Regions from separate parts of the Pseudomonas sp. o96-267 genome, predicted to be linked through region 2. Evidence: riboswitches for the same ligand, from Rfam matches in the RefSeq annotation. Region 2 holds a riboswitch; the other holds the start of a gene.
What was found. Region 2 has a riboswitch for manganese ahead of mntP (manganese efflux pump MntP). Riboswitches for the same ligand answer to the same signal wherever they lie in the genome.
Positions count from the first base shown of each region.

Region 1 (6,636 bases), on a different contig from region 2:
GGCTTCGTCGGCACCGCCTGCCACCTCGTTCGCGACCTGGCCGATATTGGTGACGTTGCGGTTGATGTCTTCGGCCACTGCACTCTGCTCCTCGGCTGCGCTGGCGATCTGCGTGTTCATGTCGTTGATCACCGACACTGCCTGGGTGATGGACTCCAGCGATTGAGCTGCCTGGTTGGCGTGTTCGACACTGTCGTCGGTCTTGCTCTGACTCTGCTCCATCACCTTGACCACCTCGCGCGTGCCTTGCTGCAACTGCTGGATCATGGTCTGGATTTCTTCGGTGGCCTGCTGGGTCTTCTGCGCCAGGTTGCGCACTTCATCGGCGACCACGGCGAAGCCGCGGCCTTGTTCGCCGGCGCGAGCTGCCTCGATGGCCGCGTTGAGCGCCAGCAGGTTGGTCTGCTCGGCAATGGCGCGAATGGCGACGAGGATGGCGTTGATGTTCTCGCTGTCCTTGGCCAGGTTCTGTACCACGCCCACGGCGCGGCCGATCTCGCTGGCCAGGGCTGCGATGGCGGCCGAGGTCTCCTGTACCACCTGTTTGCCCTGGTTGGCCGCGCGATCGGCGTGGTTGGCGGCTTCGGCGGCGTGGGTGGCGTTGCGCGCGACGTCCTGCGCGGTGGTGGTCATCTCATGAACTGCCGTGGCCACCAGCTCGATCTCTGCCAGCTGTTTCTGCACGCCCTGGTTGGTGCGGATGGCAATGTCGGCAGTGTGTTCGGATGAGTCGCTGACCTGCTGCACCGAGGTCACCACGGCGCCGATCATGGTTTGCAGTTTGGCCAGGAAGGCGTTGAAGCCGGCGGCGATCTGTCCGAGTTCATCCTTGCGGTCAACCTGCAGGCGCACTGTGAGGTCGCCATCGCCTTTGGCGATATCGTCGAGCATACCGACCATCTGCCGCAGCGGGCGGGCGATGCCGTAACCGACGAACCAGATCACCAACAGGCCCAGCCCGGCGATCAGCAGGCCGACCAGGGTCATGCCCAGGGTATCGGCGTCGCGCTGCGAGGCCAGATCGCCCTGCAACTGGTGCAGATCGGCCATCACCGCTTTGAGCGGCAGCACCAGCATCAGCACCCAGCGGGTGTCGCTCTGGCCGATGTTGAAGCTGAGGAACAGTTCGATATGGCTGTGCTCAGGATCTTCCTTGGCATCGATGGAGTACAGCACCTGCCCGGACTGCAGCGTACCCAGGTTGCTCACTTCATTGGCGTCGAGCAGGGCGGTGGCCGGCTCGCCAAGTTTGTCCGGTGCCTTGGTCGAGGCGACCAGGCGCCCGTTGCTGGCGATCAGCGCCATCTCGCCGGCACCGTCATAGAGCTGGGTGTCAGCCTTTACCAGCAGCTCCTGAATGAAATTGACCGCCAGGTCGGCACCGGCGATGCCGCGAAATTCGCCATTGACCAGAATCGGCGAGGTGAAGGAGGCAAGCATGGTCATTTTGCCGCCGACATCATAGGGGGCTGGATCGATCACGCAGGGGCGCTTGCGTTCTTTGGGGCAAAGGTAATATTCGCCCGCGCGCACCCCGGTTGGCAGCAGTTCTTCGCTTTCGGTCGAGCCGATCGAGTCGATGCCCAGGCTGCCGTCGGCATTGCGATACCACCAGGGCAGGAAGCGGCCGGTGCCGTCGTAGCCGTTTTCCTTGCTACCGGCATAGATGTAGTCGCTGGCATCGAAGGCGTTCGGCTCCCAGCCCAGGTAACTGCCAAGTAATTTAGGGTTCTGCGCCGTGGTTTCATGCACCAGGTTGGCCAGTTCTTCGCGGCTGATGCTGAGCATCGGGCTGCCGTTGGTATCGGTCATGCCGAGCATGGCATTGACGCGTGCCAGGTCGGCGGTGATCTGCAGGGGAGCTTCCAGTTCACGCTGGATTTCGCTGACCTGGGCTTGCGCCAATGCCGACAGGCGCTGCTCGATGACTTGTTCCAGGAGTTTCTGCGTGCGTTCCTGCACCAGGTTCTGGGTTCGGCCACTGGCGAACAGGGCGTAGAGCACCAGAGCCACAACGACCGCGAGTACGCTGGCGCCAGCAAGGAATGCGACGGAAAACTGGATCGACTTGAACTTCATGAGAGCTCCCGAGCGCAGAGCGCGCCTGTCACGAACTATCGGCAGTGACAGATGAAAACCTTAATGGACTGGTGGTGACGAACAGGCTGGTGTCGTATTCAGCAAAGATGGCGTACGGCTATCGCGCAAGTAACGCGGTTGCTCGTGCTGCGGGGGCGGCCTAGCATAGGGCGTCCGATTCAAGGAGGTAGCTCGATGAGCAAGGTTCTATATCTGAGTGGCCTGGCGGCGGCCGTGCTGCTGGCAGGTTGTCAGGCCGTCAATACCACCAGTGGTGGTGCGGTTGGCGTAGAGCGCAAGCAGTACATGTTCAGCATGTTGTCAGCTGATGAAGTCAATCAGATGTACGCGCAGTCCTATCAGCAGACGCTAAGCGAGGCATCGAGCAAGGGCGTGCTGGACAAGACCAGCAACAATGCCAAGCGTCTGCAGACCGTTGCCAATCGCCTGATTCCGCAGGCGCCGCGTTTTCGCCCGGATGCCGCCAACTGGCAATGGGAGGTCAACCTGATCAAGAGTCCCGAGCTCAACGCCAACTGTGGCCCGGGCGGCAAGATCATTTTTTACAGCGGGATCATCGAGCAGCTGAAGCTCAGCGATGACGAAATCGCCGCGATCATGGGCCACGAGATGGCGCATGCCCTGCGCGAACACAGCCGTGAGGCGATGTCCAAGGCCTATGGCATTCAGGTCGCCAAGCAGGGTGCCGGCGCTTTGCTCGGTCTCGGCGAGAGCGGCATGGCCATGGCGGATACAGTGGTGCAGTACAGCCTGACGCTACCCAACAGCCGGGGTAACGAGAACGAGGCTGATCTGATTGGTCTCGAACTGGCTGCTCGCGCGGGTTATGACCCGAATGCGGCCATCAGTCTGTGGCAGAAGATGGAGGCCGCCGGTGGTGGTGCGCCGCCCGAGTTCATGAGCACTCACCCATCCTCCAGCAGCCGTATCGCTTCGCTGCAGGCGGCGATTCCCAAGGTGATGCCGCTGTACGAGCAGGCCAAGTCCGGGCGCTAAGTTCGGGCACGAAAAAACGGCGCGGCGTGATGGTTCACGGCGCGCCGTTTGCGTTCAGGGTAGTGCCGTTTCGGCGAAGGGGCGAGGTTGCAGGCCCAGCTGGGCGCGGAAGCTTTCCATGTCGAACATGGTGCAGATCTCCTGAATCTCATTGCTGGGCGTCAGTGTCCAGAAGGCCATGGCCGAGATGCTCAGCACCTTGTCACTGGGCGGATAGCCCAGCGCGGGTTTCTGAATGGTGCCGATCAGCGTGCTCCAGGTCACCACCTTGTAGCCTTCGGCGACGCACTCCTCGATCACGATCTGCAGGTCCGGCATGGCGTAGCGGATATCCTGCACCATTCGGGCGAAGCCGGCACTGTCGAGTGGGCGGCCCATGAACGAGCTCTTGTAGAGAAAGTCGCGGCTGTGCAGCTGTTCGGCCAGGGCCAGGCGCCCCTTGTTCCAGGTCAGGTCGATGTGCTTGCACACCACCTTCTTGCGATCATCCAATGACATGCCGCCCTCCCGACTGCATACCGTATGACGTGACGTGGCACGCACTTTAGCAGCAGGCGGTAGGGGGCTGGGATTGGCCGAAATGCCAGTCCGTTGACGTCAGTGATTCGTCATATCAGGCCGCTGAGTTTCATTGCCTGATAGCCGGCATAGATTGCCAGGGCGGCGAAGGCACAGGCCGCGAGGCGGCGAATCAGCGTCAATGGCAGGCGCTCGGCTGCGAAGTTGCCCGCCAGTACCACCGGTACGTTGGCCAGCAGCATGCCCAGCGTGGTGCCGATCACCACCAGGATGAAGTGCGGATACTGCGCCGCCAGCATCACGGTCGCGACCTGAGTCTTGTCGCCCATCTCGGCGAGGAAGAAGGCGATCAGGGTGGTGAGGAAGGGACCGTATTTCTTCAGGCCGGATTCCTCGTCGTCGTCCAGTTTGTCCGGCACCAGGGTCCAGGCCGCTACGGCGACGAAACTGGCTGCGAGAATCCAGCTGAGGGTGGCAGGAGAGAAGAAACCGGCTACCCAGTTACCCACGGCGCCAGCCGCGAAATGGTTGGCCAGGGTGGCGACGACGATGCCCCAGATGATCGGCCACGGCTTGCGAAAACGGGCGGCCAGCAGCAGTGCGAGCAACTGGGTCTTGTCGCCGATTTCGGCGAGGGCAACGATCAGGGTGGGGACGAACAGCGATTCCAGCATCAGGTTTCCTAAAGGGGCGGGTCGACACGGCTTATGACACGAACGACCTTCCCGCCCCGGGTATAGGTTGTGCGTGTCATAGGTCTTGTCAAACCGCAGGCCTCTCTATGTAGGCCTTGGGTCGTATACGCCATGCTCTGCGGAGCAAGTGTGTTGACGTATACCGGGCGAGCAGGGCGCTCGCGGGAGACTACTCCCCTAGGACGGGCGCAATTGTGCCCAAGCGCTGCGTTGGGAGCAACCCCAATCAGCGCCGGGCGCTGTAGATGCGAAAGCCATCGGCATCTGCCAGGGTGCGGCAAGGGCCCAGATGACGTTCGATCAGTGGCGGGTATTTGAGGAAGCTGTTGGCCACCAGGCGCAGTTCGCCACCTTTTATCAAGTGGCGGGCTGCCTGGCTCAGCAGGTTCTCACTGGCTTGGTAGTCGGTATGTACGCCTTGATGGAACGGCGGGTTGCTGACGATGGCGCTCAATCCTTCTGGCGCCGACTCGATTCCGGTGCCGGCGATCAGGTTGGCCGTCAGGCCATTGCGAGCCAGGGTCAGGCGGCTGCTCTCCAGAGCGAAGGCGTCGACATCCAGCAGGCTCAGCTCGCTGTCTGGATAACGCCGTTTGAGTGCGGCGCCGAGCACGCCAGCACCGCAGCCGAAGTCCAGCATGTGGCCGTTAGGCAGTTCATCCAGATGCTCGAGCAGCAGCGCGCTACCCCGATCAAGCCTGCCATGGGCGAAAACGCCGGGCAGAGTAACGATCTCCAGTGCGCCGTCGACCAACTGCAGTGGATAGCTCTGTGCCAGGGCATGTAGGTCGGGGACGGGCGGCGCCTGCTCTACCTCGACGCACCAGAGTTGGCAATGCCGTGCGCTGTCGAGCTTGCGTGGCTTGCCATAGGCTGCCAACTGCTTTGATGCGCGTTCGATACCGCCACGTTTTTCGCCGACCAGGTACAGCGGCTTGCCGGCCAGGCGCGATGCAAGCACTTGCAGCAGGTAGTCGCTCAGCTCGCGTGACTTGGGCAGGAACAGCACGGCAGCACGGTAGTCGCCTTCCGGCATACGTGTGTCGAAGTGGCTGCGGCCGGCAAAGCGCGCGGTGAGCAGTGCCTGATCGCCGGCATGCCAGTTCCAGCCACGTGCCTGAGGCAGGGCACCAAGCAGGTCGTCAGCCGGCAGGCCGGCCAGCAACAGCTCGCCACCGAATAGCTCGGCCTGGCGCAAGAGAACTTCGCTTCGTGCATCCATGGTGGGGTCCTGCCTAAAAAAGCTGCGCAGCTTAACAGGCCGTTGAAAAACTACCTACGTTGACAATACTTCGTTAAAAGCGGCCTCAAAATGCTCATTTAGAAAACTAAACTGCGCTTTTTCGGCCGCTTTTGTCTTGTCTTGCCTGCCTCGCCTACGTTTTTCAATGGCCTGTTACCCGACGACTCGCAACGGTGCACCGGCGAAGAAACCAGCCGCGTTGTCGATCATCTGGCCGACGATGCGCTGGCGTGCTTCCTGACTACCCCAGGCGCTGTGTGGGGTGATGATCAGACGCGGAATGTCTGCGGCCAGCAGCGGATTGCCGTCCTTGGGCGGCTCCTGCAGCAGTACGTCGGTTGCCGCGCCGCCGAGATGGCCGCTACGCAGAGCATCGGCCAGCGCCTGTTCGTCGACCAGGCCGCCGCGTGCGGTGTTGATCAGAAATGCGCGCGGCTTCATCAGTGCCAGCTCTTCGGCGCCGATCATGTTGCGCGTCTGCTCGTTGAGTGGGCAGTGCAGGGTCAGGGCATCGACCTGCGGCAGCAGTTCATTCAGAGGCAGGCGATCAGCGCGCGCGGGCCGGCCCGGCAGTTGACCGAGTAGCACGCGCATGCCGAAGGCTTCAGCCAGACGGGCAACGGCGCCGCCCAGTTCGCCATGGCCGAGCATGCCCAGAGTCTTGCCTTCGAGCTCGACGATGGGGTGGTCGAGCAGGCAGAACTGGCTGGCTTGTTGCCAGCGGCCTGCGGCGATATCGCGCTGGTAGTCGGGCAGTCGCGTGGCCAGGGCCAGCAACAGCATCAGAGTGTGCTGCGCCACGGATGGCGTGCCGTAGCCCTGGCAATTGCAGACGGTCACGCCGTGGGCGCTGGCGGCTTTGAGGTCGACGTTATTGGTGCCGGTGGCAGCCACCAGCACCAGCTTCAGCTCGGGGCAGGCGGCGAAGGTGGCTGCGTCCAGCGGCACCTTATTGCTGATGGCGACCTGGGCGTCTTGCAGGCGTTCGGCGACCTGATCCGGACGCGTATGCGCGTGCAGGGTCAGCTCGGCGAAGGCCTGATGCAGCGGTTGCATGTCGAGGTCGCCAAGGTCGAGAGAGGC
Region 1 is NZ_RHQP01000013.1:103,569-110,204, reverse strand. It holds gene EGJ86_RS25615 (methyl-accepting chemotaxis protein) at 1-771, opposite strand, end outside; partial or broken gene EGJ86_RS25610 (HAMP domain-containing protein) at 787-987, opposite strand; gene EGJ86_RS11300 (M48 family metallopeptidase) at 2,275-3,096, shown strand; gene EGJ86_RS11295 (ketosteroid isomerase-related protein) at 3,151-3,594, opposite strand; gene EGJ86_RS11290 (TMEM165/GDT1 family protein) at 3,705-4,286, opposite strand; yybP-ykoY riboswitch at 4,368-4,500, opposite strand; gene EGJ86_RS11285 (class I SAM-dependent methyltransferase) at 4,537-5,532, opposite strand; gene EGJ86_RS11280 (2-hydroxyacid dehydrogenase) at 5,707-6,636, opposite strand, start outside.
Region 1: another riboswitch for manganese. It lies ahead of EGJ86_RS11290 (TMEM165/GDT1 family protein); the one in region 2 lies ahead of mntP (manganese efflux pump MntP).

Region 2 (6,636 bases):
ACAGGCCGCGTGCGCCGCTGGCCTGCCATTGCGGCGTTGCTAGCAGCTCCATGAGCAGCGGTCGCAGTGCCGGCGACGGCTCGCGAAACAGCATCACCAGCACAACGCCGGACAGCCAGTCGACGGTGATCTGCTCCAGCCCCGGCCAGCAGCGACCACGGCCATGGAACAGGCGACGGGTCTCGCTGCCGGGGTGGTTGTCCAGCGCCTGTAGCAGGTGCTCGCGCAGGGTGGCGAGGGCGGTATCAGTCATCGCGGGTCAGCACTTCCAGCAGCTCGATTTCGAAGGTCAGGTCGGAGTTGGGCGGAATCGCGCCCATGCTGCGCTCGCCATAACCCAGATGCGCCGGCACCTGCAGCTTGCGTTTGCCGCCGACCTGCATGCCCATCAGGCCCTGATCCCAGCCCTTGATTACCCGGCCAGTGCCGATCACGCACTGGAACGGTTTGCCGCGTGACCAGGACGAGTCGAACTCGCTGCCATCGGTCAGCCAGCCGCGATATTGAGTTGTGATCAGGGCGCCCTTGACCACGGCCTTGCCGTCGCCCAATTGCAGGTCTTCGATGATCAGTTGGTCAGTCATGTCAGGTTTCCTTGCGGTGACGGTTTTGGCTGGCTTGCACCGAGCGTTCGGCGGGCACGCGCAGTTGAACCAGCAGGTAGTCGGCGAACGCCGGGTCATAGTTCTGCAGGGCGATGGCGCCGGCCATGCAGCTCAGCCAGCTTTCCGCCAGCGCCTGGTCGATTGGCCACTGCGCATGGAAGGCGGGGATGCTGATGCTGCCGTATTTTTCGGCGAACAGGCGCGGCCCGCCCAGCCAGCCACTGAGAAAGCACGCCAGCTTGTCGCGTGAGGCGCTCAGGTCGGCTGGGTGCAGGGCGCGCAGGGCGGCGGCTTCGGGGCGTTCGTCCATCAGCCGGTAGAAGTCGCCGACCAGACGGCGCAGGCCGGCGATGCCACCGGCAGCCTGGTAGGAGGCATCGCCGGTGCCGTAGGGAGGTGTGTCGCTCATCGCGTTGTTCCGCGGAAAAGGCGCCATTGTAACCGCTGGCGTAGAATGCTCGGCCAGTTTGGTTCGAGGTAATGGGCAACTGCAGAGGCTGTTTTCTCCCCTCTCCCATTCATGGGAGAGGGGGCAGATCGTGCTTGCCTGAAAAGATGATGACGCAACCCCAGCAAGGCTTCGTGCTCAGCCGCCATTGGCGCGACACGCCGGAGGGCACCGAGGTGGCCTTCTGGCTGGCGACCGATGCCGGCCCGCGCCAGGTGCGCCTGCCGTGCCAGGACGTGGTGGCGTTCATCCCGGCCGAGCAGCGTGCCTGGGCCGAGCCGTTGCTGCGTAATGAGAAGGGCGTCGAGCTGCGCGAGTTGGCCTTGTGCGACTTCAAGCGCCGCCCGGTGCTGGGCCTGTATTGCCGCCAGTACCGCCAGTTGCTGCAGTTGGAGAAGAAGCTGCGTCAGGTCGGCGTGGATGTGTACGAGGCCGATATTCGCCCGCCGGATCGTTACCTGATGGAGCGCTTCATCACCGCCAGCGTGCTGTTCGATGGCATCGAGCAGCCGGACGGCAGCCTGTTGTGCAAGTCGCTCAAACCCGCCGTCGATTACCGCCCGACGCTGCGCCTGGTATCGCTGGATATCGAGACCAGTGCCCGTGGCGAGCTGTATTCCATTGCCCTGGAAGGCTGCGGTCAGCGCCAGGTGTATATGCTCGGTCCGGCCAATGGCGACGCCAGCATCGTCGACTTCGACCTGGAGTACTGCGACAGCCGCAAGGTGCTGCTCGAACGCCTGAATGAATGGCTGCAGCGGCACGATCCGGACGCCATCATCGGCTGGAACCTGGTGCAGTTCGACCTGCGCGTGCTGCGCGATCACGCCGAGCAACTCAAGGTGCCTCTGCTGCTGGGGCGTGGCGGCGACGTGATGGGCTGGCGCCAGCACAACAGCAGCCAGCACTACTTCGCCGAGGCGGCCGGGCGGCTGATCATCGACGGCATCGAGGCGCTGCGTTCGGCGACCTGGAGTTTTTCCTCGTTCAGCCTGGAATCGGTGGCGCAGACCCTGCTCGGCGAGGGCAAGGCCATCGACACGCCCTATGCGCGGATGGATGAGATCCAGCGCATGTACGACGAGGACAAGCCGGCGCTGGCGCTCTACAACCTCAAGGACTGCGAGCTGGTCACGCGCATCTTCGCCCACACCGATCTGCTCGCCTTCCTGCTGGAGCGCTCCAGTGTCACCGGCCTGGCGGCCGACCGCAGCGGCGGCTCGGTGGCGGCCTTCACCCACCTCTACCTGCCGCCCATGCACCGCCTGGGCTTTGTCGCGCCTAATCTTGGCGACATTCGTGGCGAGAACAGCCCCGGCGGCTTCGTCATGGATTCGCGCCCCGGTCTCTACGATTCGGTGCTGGTGCTGGACTACAAGAGCCTGTATCCGTCGATCATCCGCAGCTTTTTGATCGACCCGCTGGGGCTGGTCGAAGGCCTGCATCAGCCGGATGACGAACACTCAGTGGAAGGCTTTCGCGGCGCGCGCTTCTCGCGTACCCAGCATTGCCTGCCGGCCATCGTCGAGCGCGTCTGGCAGGGCCGTGAGGCGGCCAAACGCGAGGGCAATGCGGCCTTGTCGCAGGCGTTGAAGATCATCATGAACGCCTTCTACGGCGTGCTTGGCTCCAGTGGCTGCCGCTTCTTCGACCCGCGCCTGGCTTCGTCGATCACCCTGCGCGGGCACCAGATCATGAAGCGCACCCGTGAGCTGATCGAAGCCGAGGGGCATGCGGTGATCTACGGCGACACCGACTCCACTTTCGTCTGGCTCGGTAGCGCGCACGACGAGGAAGAGGCGACACGCATCGGCCGAGCACTGGTAGCCCGCGTGAACGCCTGGTGGCGTGAGCATCTGCAACACGAATACGGCCTGACCAGCGCGCTGGAGTTGCAGTACGAAACCCACTATCGACGCTTTCTCATGCCCACTATCCGTGGTACTGAAGAGGGCAGCAAGAAGCGCTACGCCGGCCTGGTATGTGCCGCCGATGGCAGCGAGCGCATGGTATTCAAGGGGCTGGAAACGGTGCGTACCGACTGGTCGCCGCTGGCCCAGCGCTTTCAGCAGGAGCTGTACCGCCTGGTGTTCGCCGGCCAGCCTTATGAGGACTACGTGCGCGATTACGTCAAACGCACCCTGGCCGGTGAACTGGACGAGCTGCTGGTGTATCGCAAGCGCCTGCGCCGACGCCTCGATGACTACCAGCGCAACGTGCCGCCCCATGTGCGCGCCGCGCGCCTGGCCGACGAGCACAACCAGCGCCTGGGCCGACCCCTGCAGTATCAGCGCGGCGGCTGGATCAGCTACCTGATCACCACTGGCGGGCCGCAACCGCTGGAGCGCCTGCTGTCGCCGGTGGACTACGAGCACTACATCAGCCGCCAGCTGAAGCCGGTGGCCGATGCCATCCTGCCGTTCGTCGGCGGCGAGTTCGAACGCCTGGTGGACGGGCAGCTCGGGCTGTTCTGAAATTCGCTGGCGGCCGCTCTGGTCAGGCCATCCGTGCCGAGAGACGGGCTAACTGCCTTGAAATACCTTGTAAAATTCGCCCCGTTGAGCGGCGCTCGCGGCCTGAATATATTTGCGCCCGTGATGCCGGGCCCCTCTGGCGGTTAACACCGCGATGTCGGAATCACAGTCTGTTCAATCTGACTGTAGGAGGGGCTCATGACTGCCCTAGAACCGTTCCTCTTCGCCGACTTCCTCGGCACGGCCACTTGGTTGTGGCTGGTCTTCATCGCTGTCGTCATCTCCCTGCTGGCCTTCGACCTTGGCGTGCTGCATCGCGATAACCGCGAGATCGGCGTGCGCGAGAGTCTGTTGCTGTCGGCTGGCTACATCACTGCGGGTCTGCTGTTCGGTGTCTGGGTGTTCTTCCAGAAGGGCGGCGACGCCAGCATGGATTACCTCACCGGCTTTCTGATCGAGAAATCGCTGTCGATGGACAACGTGTTTCTCATGGCCATGATCTTCAGCTTCCTCGCCATTCCGCGGCTGTACCAACACAAGGTGCTGTTCTGGGGAATCATGGGCGTGCTGGTGCTGCGGGCGATCATGATCGGCCTCGGCGCCGCACTGATCCACGAGTTCGCCTGGATCCTCTACGTGTTTGGCGCCTTCCTGTTCTTCACCGGTATCAAGATGCTGTTTTCCAAGCTCGACGATGCGCCGGACTTGCAGAACAACGTGCTGGTCAAGTTCCTGCGCAAGCATCTGCGCGTCACCGATGAGCTGCATGGCCAACGCTTCTTCGTGCGCCAGGACGATGGCAAGGGACGTAGCGTGCTGTGGGTGACGCCGCTGTTCCTGGCGCTGATCATGATCGAGTGTGCCGACCTGGTGTTCGCCATTGATAGTGTGCCGGCGATCTTCGCCATCACTCAGGATCCGTTCATCGTCTACACCTCGAACATCTTCGCCATCCTCGGCCTGCGCGCCCTGTACTTCGCCCTGGCGGCGCTGATCCACCGCTTCGCCTACCTGAAGTACGCATTGGCTCTGGTGCTGGTGTTCATCGGCGCGAAGATCTTCTTGGTCGGCATCATCGGCAAGATTCCGGCCGTGGTGTCGCTGAGCGTGACCCTGGGCCTGCTGATCGGCGGAGTGCTGCTGTCGCTGTACAAGACCCGCGGCCAGCCGCCCGCCAAGATCTGACGGATAAGCTTTTGCCTGGCTACGCCCCGTGTGTGGCCGGGCGTTCGACACTGGAGAAACCTGATGCAAAACCCTTGGAAACACCGCTTGGCGCCTGCCGCACTTGGTCTGGCACTGATCGCCCTCGCGGGCTGCGACGCCGCCGAGCAGTCCGCGCAGAAGCTTGCCGAAGAGGCGAAGAAGGAAGCGCAGGCGCTGATCAGTGACTCTGTTGGCGAGGTGGTGGATGAGGTCAACCGCCAGGTGGACTCCCTGCAGGAGTCCACCAACCGAGCACTTGGCAAGGACGACAAGGAGAAAGAGCAGGGCGCCGAGACGCCGCAGGTGGAGCCCGAGAAACCGCTCGAGCAGGGCGTCGAAACCTGATGCCTGGTCGGTGGCGCAGGCTACCGCTGAGCAGTTGCTGGGCGCCGCCACTTCCGCCCCGGCGTGCTTGGGTTTATCCTGCGCGCCTCTTTGGGGAGTAGCCTGCCGTCGCGCTAGCGTCGGCGCGTTGGTCAACATTCTCGGCAACCTGCCGTGGCCAACGCATCCGCTGGGATTGGTGAGACCAACGACAGTCCTGTGCCAGGTCGGGCGCGCAGTGGCTTGTCGTTGACTCAGGCCCGGCTGGAGTTTCCCTTGAATCCTCTCTCGCTGCTTCTTCTGTCTTTCGCCATGTCGACGGATGCCTTCGCGGCTGCCATCGGCAAGGGCTCGGGCCTGCACAAGCCACGCTTTGCCGAAGCCCTGCGTGCCGGCTTGATCTTCGGCACCATCGAAGCCATCACGCCGATCATCGGCTGGCTGATCGGCCAGGCGGCCAGCCGTTTCGTCCTCGAATGGGATCACTGGATCGCCTTCGTGCTGCTGGTCGGGCTCGGCGTGCACATGATTCATGCGGGCCTCAGTGCCGATGACGACGCGCCTGAAGACAAGCCCTCGCGCCATTCCTTCTGGGTGCTGGCCGTCACTGCCGTGGCCACCAGCATCGACGCCCTGGCCGTTGGCGTGAGCCTGGCCTTCGTCGAGGTGAACATTCTGGTCGCAGCACTTTGTATCGGTCTGGCCACCACCCTGATGGTGACATTGGGCATGTTGCTCGGTCGTATGCTGGGCCAACTGGTCGGCAAGCGTGCCGAGATCGTCGGCGGCGTGGTGCTGATGCTGGTTGGCGCGACGATTCTCTACGAACACTTTGCGAGTCTGTGAAACATGAACATGTCCCTGCGTTTGCTGAAAAGCGCACTTCTGGCGGCTGCCGCGCTGGTCGCCGCCGCCCTGATGTTTTTCGCCTGGCAGTACTTCTTTCCGGTGCAGGCCGCCAGCGGCTGGTCGTACCGCGTTGCCTACGACGACGTGCAGAAGGCGGCCGGGCTGGCGCGAGCAGCGGATGGCGGGATTCTGGTCAGCCAGGAACTGCAGGATGGCCGCGGCAGCATCCTGTTGATGCAGCCCGACGGTGACCGCGAAGTGGTGGTCGAAGGCCTGTCCAAACCCGATGGCCTGCTCAGCGCCCGTGGTGGTCTGGTGTTCAGTCAGGAGTCGGGCGACAAGCCGGTCAGCTTCCTGCAGGGCAAGCGTGTTTCCGAGCTGTTCGCGGGCGATCAGGTGCAGGGGCTGTGGGATGACGGTCACTACCTGTATGCCATCGAGGATCGCAAGGGCAACGGTCGGCTATGGCGCTATCGCTGGGACGACCAGCAGCTCAGCGTGGTGCGTGACAACCTCTCGGAGACCGAGTCGATCACCCGCTGCACCGACGGCCGCATGCTCTACAGCGAAAAGGAAAGCGGTGTGATTCGCGAGCTGCGCGAGGACGGCCGCGACCCGGTAGTGATCGACGGGCTGCGTAATCCGACGTTCATGCTCTGCGACGAGCAGGGCCTGTGGATCAGCGAAGACTCGACTCATCGCGCCCGTCTGCTGCTGGTCGATGCCCAAG
Region 2 is NZ_RHQP01000002.1:23,601-30,236, reverse strand. It holds gene EGJ86_RS01585 (class I SAM-dependent methyltransferase) at 1-253, opposite strand, end outside; gene EGJ86_RS01580 (FKBP-type peptidyl-prolyl cis-trans isomerase) at 246-584, opposite strand; gene EGJ86_RS01575 (group II truncated hemoglobin) at 586-1,014, opposite strand; gene EGJ86_RS01570 (DNA polymerase II) at 1,164-3,527, shown strand; gene EGJ86_RS01565 (TerC family protein) at 3,726-4,712, shown strand; gene EGJ86_RS01560 (hypothetical protein) at 4,776-5,078, shown strand; yybP-ykoY riboswitch at 5,156-5,327, shown strand; gene mntP (manganese efflux pump MntP) at 5,334-5,903, shown strand; gene EGJ86_RS01550 (hypothetical protein) at 5,907-6,636, shown strand, end outside.